Regions from separate parts of the Actinoplanes sp. CA-030573 genome, predicted to be linked through region 1. Evidence: riboswitches for the same ligand, from Rfam matches in the RefSeq annotation. Region 1 holds a riboswitch; the other holds the start of a gene.
The links. A riboswitch is a leader RNA that binds a small molecule or an ion and turns the genes downstream of it on or off. The one in region 1 is predicted to bind cobalamin.
Positions count from the first base shown of each region.

Region 2: linked by a shared signal. The riboswitch ahead of ACQP2F_RS20660 (ribonucleoside-diphosphate reductase subunit alpha) and the one ahead of ACQP2F_RS32715 (MerR family transcriptional regulator) in region 1 are both predicted to bind cobalamin.

Region 1 covers NZ_CP192038.1:7,125,298-7,129,817, forward strand. The annotation lists gene ACQP2F_RS32695 (CbtA family protein) at 1-406, opposite strand, end outside; gene ACQP2F_RS32700 (CbtB domain-containing protein) at 425-652, opposite strand; gene ACQP2F_RS32705 (hypothetical protein) at 806-1,114, opposite strand; gene ACQP2F_RS32710 ((2Fe-2S)-binding protein) at 1,178-1,954, opposite strand; gene ACQP2F_RS32715 (MerR family transcriptional regulator) at 1,960-2,820, opposite strand; cobalamin riboswitch at 2,862-3,076, opposite strand; gene ACQP2F_RS32720 (hypothetical protein) at 3,073-3,408, opposite strand; gene ACQP2F_RS32725 (LysE family translocator) at 3,448-3,972, opposite strand; gene ACQP2F_RS32730 (acyl-CoA thioesterase) at 3,969-4,460, opposite strand.
Region 2 covers NZ_CP192038.1:4,433,309-4,437,828, forward strand. The annotation lists gene ACQP2F_RS20655 (ribonucleotide-diphosphate reductase subunit beta) at 1-886, opposite strand, end outside; gene ACQP2F_RS20660 (ribonucleoside-diphosphate reductase subunit alpha) at 886-3,228, opposite strand; cobalamin riboswitch at 3,341-3,540, opposite strand; partial or broken gene ACQP2F_RS20665 (phosphotransferase enzyme family protein) at 3,668-3,802, opposite strand; gene ACQP2F_RS20670 (TIGR03085 family metal-binding protein) at 3,849-4,478, opposite strand.

The DNA of each region.
Region 1 (4,520 bases):
CGATCGCCGGCGGGTTGGCCGGGTACCTGACGAACGGCAGAAGGTAGACGCCGGCGAAGCCGAACGCGGCGATGCCCCAGATCAGGTTGCGCGGGCGTACGCCGAACCGGCCGTGCAGCACCACGTAGGCGACCGCCACGAGGGCGCCCATCGCGGCGGCGAAGCCGATGATGCCGGTGGCGATACCGATCGTCGACTGGATCGAGCGGGAGAAGATCTCCGGGCCCTCAGCCGACGTCGGTCGGCCGGCCGCCTGGTTGAGCGCGTCGAGGATCGAGCCGCGGCCCTCTTCGTAGTCGATGGCCTTGTCGACGAGAGGCTCGGCGAAAATGTAGGCGAAAACCCAGGCGAGGAGGCCGGCGAAGGCACCGGAGACCGCCCCACGCCAGATAGCGCGGAGTTCCATGAGTGTCTCAGTCCCGGATCAGTGGCAGGGGAAGCCGAGGAAGTGCCGCGAGTCGTGAACCCACTCGTGGACGACCATCGACTTGCCGAACACCGAGACCATGCCCTCATCGACGCCGATGAAATAGTACGCGAGCAGCGCGAGCAGCACGGTGATGCCGAGAACGAGAACGACCCGCGTAGTCGACAACGCCTCGGGCGAGACGGTCGCGGTCGGTTTGGCAGCGGGTACGGGAACAGTCGTCATGAAGCCTCCTCAGGGATGATGCGTCCCTCATCGATACCGGCGTAGCGACGACGAAGTATCTGACTACAGCCCCGACCTCACATCGTGGCCTCACAGTGGCGCAACCGCCCCGGACTCGCACCGGGTTCCTTACATCGTCACATCGAGCCGAGCCTAGGTCCGCTCGCGAGCAGGGTCAACATCACGGTGTTTCGGCCGCTGCGCGACAAGCCCCGCGATCTGACACGCCGGACACTCGGAACGGTCCGGATCGGCACAGACGAGATGATTGGTCACGAGCCATTCGATACGGTCGAGAAGCGCCGCAAGATCATGGATCTCCCGGGACAGCCGATGCATCCGCGCGTCGCGAGCACCAAGCCGGCGGCGCCCGGCGAGCAGGCTTTCGTACAGCTCAACCGGGATGACGACGCCATCCTGACCGTCGATCTCGACGTGCGGCGGCGGAGGATGCTTGGTCATCCTGAGCGTCGCTCCCTCCGGCGTGACGATCCTTACAGCGCTCGCCGTCCGAACAGTAGCGCGTCACCGCTGGAGAAATCGCTCCCAGTAATCACGGCGCTCCGCCTCGGGCGTCAAGACGCAGTCGCCGCAAGTGCCCCCGCCGGGGATCCGGTAGTACAGGCAGCAGTTGCGGCGGACCAGAAACCAGCGGTCCCGGTCGGGATCCGGATGGTGCAACGTCGCCATCCCGGCCAGTGGCGGCACGGTCAGCATCTCGGCGACGGTCGTGGCGGCGCGTTCGGCGGCGGCCGGGTCGCCAGCGTTGTCGGCGATCATGCCGGCCGCGCCGCCGAGCGCCGATGCCACGTTGCCCCACAGCACCTGCGGCGACAGTGTGAACCGGTGCCGGAAGACCTCCAGCACCGGCCCGACCAGACCGACGACCGCCGTACGGGTCAGCACTCCTCCCGCGTCGCCGCCGGCGCGGTGGAGAGAGTCGTAGGCGATCGGGACCGGGCCACCTTCGACCGGACGCCACCACAACCGGCCCGGATCAGCCAGGGGCACCACGCCCGTGAGCGCGGCCGCCCCGAGCAGCGGCGACAGCAGCCGGGCGGCCAGGCCGAGGAAGATGGTCGAGGCGACCACCCGCTCGCCGATCTGATCGGGGCCGAGCCCGGACATCCGCATGATCACTTGCTGGCCAGCGGTGACTCGCTCGGCGATGACCTCCGGTTCCAGCAGATCGGCCAGGGGCCGCCAGCCGGCGGCCGTGCGACGGGGCTGCCAGGCGAAGTACGGTCCGAGCCCGGCGGCGGCCTCCAGGGCCGGACCGGCACCGTACTGTTCGGCAGGCACGCCGCTCACTCTATGACCAGCCCGGTTACGGCGGCGACGGCGTCGGCCAGGGTCACGGTGGTGACCTGATCATCCCAGCCTTGCCCGGCGGTGATGACGGTCGGCCGCCACGGGAGGCTGTCGGCGACCGTAGCCAGCAGTCCGGGCATCGCCGGGTGCCGGGCGTGGCTCCACAGGACGACGGCTGCGGGGTGGCTGCGGGTGATCGCGTCGGCCAGCGTCTGCCGGGAAAGGCCGGCACCGAGGTGGATCGACGCGATCTGCTGCTCGGCTAGGGCGGCGGCAAGCGCGTCTAGGGCCGCGACGTCGCGGCCGGCGTCCACGGCGATCAGCAGTGTGCGTACCGGCGAACCGGCCGGCGGCCGTGCAACTGCCGCGAACACCTCGCTCAGGGCCCGGCTGAGCACGCGCCGGGCCACCGCTTTTCGTGTCTCGGCGTAGCGGCCCTGGCTGATCAACACGTACGCCGGCCCGGCCAGGGTGTGGTAGGTGTGCACGACTCCGTGGGCGGTGACCGCGGCCCGCAGTGTCTCGTGCAGGCTCAGCACGTCGAGGCGGCGGGCGGCCCGGGCCAGCCCGCGCGCCGCTGACTGTGTGCTCTGGTCGGTCACCGGATGCTCGGCCGGCCACGGGGTGACCTCGCGGCGCGCCATCCGGGCGGCTTCGGCGGCCGGCATGCCGCGAGCGGTGAGCCGGGCCATCACGGTCAGCGCGGCCACGTCGGGCGGCGTGTAGCGCCGGTGCCGGCCGGCCTGATGCCCGGTCGGGCCGAGCCCGTAGCGCTGATGCCAGGTACGCAGCGTCGTCGGGGCCACGCCGAGTCGCCGCGCGAGTAATCCGGGGCTGAGCCCCCTGGTGTCATCCACCGCCGACCCGCCCTCGAGGTCACCGACAACGACCACACCCGCATCGGGTGTGGGCAGTGGCAGGTCTTCGGACTCGTGGGCGTCCGGCACGCTTCCTACTGGCCGTCGCTTCCCGGACCCAGCTCGGGTCCAGTGCTCTGTGACGGCGGTCGTTCCCACTCACCGCTGCGGGGCAGTCCCGGAATCACACCGGGTTCCCTCTTACGACGCTCACCCCCGGCCAGGGGCGGGCGAACCGACTGCCCCCACAGCTTACTGCCGGCCAGGCGCTGTAATCACCGACAGCTCCAGCGGCGCCGGGATCTCGGCCTGCCCCGGGCCGCCGGCGTGTACCCAACCGAGCAGGTCGGTGAGGATCGCGTCGTCGAGGACCAGTCCGAACCAGACCGGCCGGGCGCCCGAGCGGCGGGCTGTCGCGGTCGGGTGGACCACCATGACGTTGGCCTGCTCGCACACGTCCAAGCACACACTGGTCCGCACCCGGTGGCCGTCGCCGATCTCGGCGCGCAGCCGGTCGAGCTGAGCGTCGTGATCGGTCGACGGATGCTTGAGCGCGTTACCGCAACAGCAGTCTCGGCACACCGTCACCGTGCATCCGTCGATGATCGTTTCGCTCACCGGCCAACTTTAGCCAGAGCGATCAGCCGCGGGTGGCGTTGGAGTAGGGGCACACCTGGTGGCGCCGGTCCGCTCCTCGGGAGAACTCATCGGATCACCCCCACGCCAGCCGGACGCCGAGCGCGACGCAAACGGCCGCGCACCCCCCCAGTTGAGCCACCGTGCCGTACGGCCGCGGGCCAGCCGCGCGCCGAGCCGCCCCGCCGTGGCGGCCAGGGTGATGTCCACGGCGAGCTGTACGGTGATGAACAGGACGCCAAGGGTGATCAGCTGGCCGGTCACCTGCCCGGCGGCGGGCCGTACGAACTGCGGCAAGAACGCCACGCTGAACAGGATCATCTTCGGGTTGAGCAGATTCGTCACCAATCCCCGCACGAAAGCGTTACCGGTCGCGACACCGAGCGCGGCGACCATGCCGGCCCGGGCGCCGTAGCGGCCGGCGTTGGTGATCACGAACATCATGTCCGGACCGGGAGTGATCATCAGCAGGACGATCGCGGTCAGGTAGCCCAGCAGCACCGACGTCGAGATCACGGCCGTCCCTCCAGCGCGCCCCGCAGGGCGAGACGGTGCCGGCGGCGGATCTCCGCCTGATGGAAGGCCTGCCGGTCCTCGTCGGTCTCCGGCAACAGCGCCGGCACAGTACGCGGTTTGCCGTCGTCGTCGACCGCGACCATCACCAGATGGGAGGTAGCCACGACCGTTGGCGGCACCGCCCGGTCCCACCGGTCGGCGGTGACCTTGACTGCGACCTCCATCGAGCTGCGCCCGGCCCAGGTGATCCGGGCCTGCACGTGCACGACGTCACCGACCCGAACGGCCTGCAGGAACAACGTCTCGTCCATCGCCGCGGTGACCGCGGGACCATCGGAGTGGCGGGCCGCGACGACCCCGGCGACCGAGTCGATGAGGTTGAGGATCCGGCCGCCGTGCACCGTGCCCATCAGGTTGGTGTGGTGCTGGTCCATGATCTGCGACAGGGTCAGTTGCGACGCCGACGGCGCACGACCAGATTCTGTCATCGCTACCTTCCGCTCCGTTCCGCGACCAACGATCGCGCGGAAGGCAGACAGCGGGCAGCG
Region 2 (4,520 bases), 2.7 Mb from region 1:
CGAACGGGTTCCCGCTGCCGTAGAGCGGCTCGATGCCGAGCACGGCCAGCCGGCGGTCGGCCACGTGCTCGAGATAGGAACGCATATCGGCGAGGGACAGGCCGGAGACGCCCTGGGCGAGCAGGTCCTCGGCGAACTGCACCTCGCACTCGACGGCCTCGGCGAGCATGTCGCGTACCTGCTGCTCCATCTCGCCGTCGAACAGATCCGGCTCCTCCTTCCGTACGGTGTCGACGACGTCGAAGGCGAACGCCATGTGCATGGACTCGTCGCGGAACACCCAGTTCGTGCCGGACGCCAGCCCGTGCAGCAGCCCCCGGGAGCGCAGGAAATAGACGTACGCGAAGGCGCCGTAGAAGAAGAGGCCCTCGATGCACGCCGCGAAACAGATCAGGTTCAGCAGGAAGGCCCGCCGATCGGCGCGCGTGGCCAGCGACCGCAGCTCGAAGATCGAGTCGATCCAGCGGAAGCAGAACTCGGCCTTGCGGGCGATCGACGGAATGTTCTCGACCGCGGCGAACGCCTCGAAACGCGCCTCCTCGGAGGGAACGTACGTGTCCAGCAGGTTCAGATAGAACTGGACGTGCACGGCCTCCTCGAACAGTTGCCGGGAGAGATAAAGCCGTCCTTCCGGGGAGTTCACGTGCTGATAGAGGTTCAGCACCAGATTGTTGGCGACGATCGTGTCGCCGGTCGCGAAGAACGCCACCAGCCGCGACACCAGGTGCCGCTCGGCCGCCGACAGCTTGGACAGGTCGGCGAGGTCGGAGTGCAGGTCGACCTCCTCCACCGTCCAGGTGTTCTTGATCGCGTCCTTGAAGTGGTCGAAGAAATGCGGGTACTTCATCGGCCGCAGGGTCAGGTCCATTCCGGGGTCGAGCAGCATTACTGGCAGGCCTCACACGATTCGGGGTTCTCCAGGGAGCAGGCGACGGCGTCCGAGGCGGGAATCACCGCGACGGTCGCCTGCTGAATGCGCGTCGCGGGCCGCGAGCGCAGGTAATACGTCGTCTTCAGCCCGGATTTCCAGGCATGCAGATACATCGACGAGAGCTTCCCAATGGTGGGCGCGCTCAAGAACAGGTTCAAGGACTGCGACTGATCGATGTACGGGGCCCGGGCCGCGGCCAGGTCGATCAATGCCCGCTGCGGCAGCTCCCAGGCCGTACGGAACAGCTCACGCACGTCGGCGGGCAGCTCGGCGATGCCCTGCACCGAGCCCTCGGCCCGCTTGATCTGCTCGCGGATCGGGGCGGTCCACAGCCCACGGGCCTTCAGCTCGCGTACCAGATAGGTGTTGATCTGCAGGAACTCGCCCGACATCGTCTCGCGCTTGAACAGGTTGGACACCTGCGGCTCGATGCACTCGTAGCAGCCGGCGATGGAGGCGATGGTGGCGGTCGGCGCGATCGCGACGAGCAGCGAGTTGCGCAGGCCGGTCGCGGCGATCCGGTCCTTCAGCGCGGCCCAGCGCTCGGTCTGCGCCGGCGTCGCGCCCCACAGCTGCGGGTGCAGCTCGCCCCGGGCGGCGCGCGTCTCGCCGAACGCCGGGTGCGGGCCGAACTCCGAAGCGAGGCCGGCCGAGGTCTCCAGCGCGGTCAGGAAGATCTCCTCCTGTACGCGGGTGGACAGCTCCCGCGCCGCGGCCGAGTCGAACGGCAGGCGCAGCGTGAAGAACGCGTCCTGCAGGCCCATCAGCCCCAACCCGACCGGACGCCAGCGCGGGTTGGAGGCGACGGCCTGGTCCGACGGGTAGTAGTTGATGTCGATGACCCGATCCAGGAAGACGACCGCCGTACGTACGGTGTCGCGCAGTTTCTCCCATGCCACCCCCTCGGCCGTGACGTGCGCGCCCAGATTGATCGAGCCGAGGTTGCAGACCGCCGTCTCGGTGTCGCTGTTGACCTCGAGAATCTCCGTGCAGAGGTTGGAGAGGTGGATGGTGTTGCCGGGCCCGCCGGTCTGGTTGGAGAGCCGGTTGGACGCGTCCTTGAAGGTCATCCACCCGTTGCCGGTCTGCGCGAGCGTCCGCATCATCCGCCCGTAGAGGTCGCGCGCCTTGACCGTCCGGACCGCCTTCTTCTCCGCCCGCTTGTAGGCCTCCTCGAACGCCTCACCGAACAGATCGGGCAGCTCCGGCGCGTCGGACGGGTCGACCAGCGACCAGTCCTCGTCGGCCTCGACCCGCCGCATGAACTCGTCCGGGATCCAGTTCGCCAAGTTCAAGTTGTGCGTACGCCGGGAGTCCTCCCCGGTGTTGTCGCGCAGCTCGAGAAACTCCTCGACGTCCGGGTGCCACGGCTCGAGATAGACGCACGCCGCGCCCTTGCGGCGGCCGCCCTGGTTGACCGCGGCGACCCCGGCGTCGAGCGTCTTCAGGAACGGGACGATGCCGTTGGACCGGCCGTTCGTGCCCCGGATCAGCGCGCCCCGCCCGCGGATCCGCGACCAGGAGATGCCGATGCCGCCGGAGAACTTGGACAGCTTCGCGACCTGGTGATAGCGCTCGTAGATCGAGTCGAGCTCGTCCCGCGGCGAGTCGACCAGGAAGCACGACGACATCTGGGTGTGCCGGGTGCCGGAGTTGAACAGGGTGGGCGAGCTGGGCAGATAGGCGAGGCTCGCCATCAGGCGGTAGAACCCGATCGCCTCGGCCGGCGTCCTCGACAGGCCGCACGCCACCCGGAGCAGCCAGTACTGCGGTGTCTCGACGACCAGGCGGGTGTGCGGGTGGCGCAGCAGGTAACGGTCGGCCACCGTACGGACGCCGAAGTATTCGAATCTCCTGTCGTTCTCCGGATCGACGGCGTCGTCCAGCTTGCGCGCGTTGCGGGCCACGAACTCCGCCGTCGCGTCCCCGATCAATCCCAGGCCGTGCGCGTAGCGGATGGATTGGCTGAAGCTCGCGACACCCTGAAGGCGAACTTCCTTGTCCACGTACGCCGTGAGCAGTCGCGCGGCGAGCCGGGAGTACTGCGGTTCCTCGCCGATCAGCTCCGCCGCGGTCTGGATCGACAGCTTGTCCAGCTCGGCGGTGGTGGCGCCGTCGTAGAGCCCGCTGATCGTCTTGGTCGCCACCCGCATCGGGTCGACCTCGTCGAGCCCCGCCGCCTGGCGCTCCACCGCCCGCACGATCTTGCCGACGTCGACCGTCTCCAGGTCGCCGTTCCGTTTCCGCACCTGCATGACGTGCCGGCGCTGCTCCGGCACCGTCGTGGTGGTCGTCATTCCCCGTCCCCTCGTCCGTTGACGGACGCGCGGGCGGACGCCACCGGCTGGCTCGGCCAGACCGGCTGGTGGCGTCGGCCGTCCCGCGCGGCCTTCGACCGCCGCACACCGGTCGGCGTGCGGCGCGCTGGCAGGTCTTCGGACTCGTGGGCGCTGTTGTTCCTACCGGCCGTCGCTTCCCAGGCCCGGGCCCAGTGCTCGTGACGGCTTTCGTTCCCACTCACCGCTGCGGGGCAGTCCCGGATTCACACCGGCTTCCCTCTTGCCTCGACGACCCGGATGGATCACCGAACCAGCTGCGGGAGACACCATATCTTGGGGTGAGGCAGAAAGTGCAACACCATTGGTTGTGTCGGCGTGTCGCGTCCGCCGCTTGGGGTGAGCCGGCCGAGCCCAGGTCGTAGAGCAGCGGACCGGCCATTGCCGTGCTCCAGTCGATCACGCCGCAGCTACCCGAGCCGCGATCCAGGCGGAACGCCTCCGGTGCCGGATCGGTGTGCAGCGGGCCCCACGACAGCGTCTCCGGTCCCAGGCGCCCGTAGGCCTCGACCGCCGCGGTGACGGCCGGGCGCAGCCACGGATCAGGGCGCGGCGGAGGCTCGCTTCGCCGATCACGCGGGTCACATGCCGAAGTGGGCGCCGCGCACGGCGGCTACCGCCTCGGCGGGACCGGTCAGCTCCACGTCGGCGGCCTGCTGCCGGCCGAAGAGGTGGAGCAGCAGCTCGCCCGGCGGGCCGGCCAGCGCCGCGACCGGCTCCCCGCGCCGCGCCCGGACGGACTGGCCCGATCCGGCGCGGTGCAGGACGAGACCCACCCGGACGCGGCGGGCGAGGAACCAGGCCGACTGCCGCACATTGCGCCACAGGGCGTCGTCGAGCGCGGCGTCGTGCGTACGGGAACCGAGGCCGTTGGCGCGGCGCACATCCTCGTGATGCACGTAGAACTCGTTGAGACTCGGCAGCCGGCGCACCCAGCCGAGCCGGAAGAACCCGGGCGGCGGACCCGACCGCAGCGTCGCGACCAGCCAGGCGAAGTCGCGGGCGGCGAGCGCGTCCTGCCGGCGGCCGGCGAAGCGCGCCCACGGGCCCGGGACGACCAGCCCGGGAGCGGCGAGCGGATCGCGGTCGCGCAGGATCAGATGCGCGGCGAGATCGCGCGTCGCCCACGGTGCGATGAGCGTCGGCGCCGCCGGGCCGAGCTCGGTCAGCAGGTCGCTGAGCGAGGCCCGTTCGACCGCGTCGAAGAACACTCCTGGACCTTATCCGCCGCAGCTCCCGCCGTCGTATCGCCA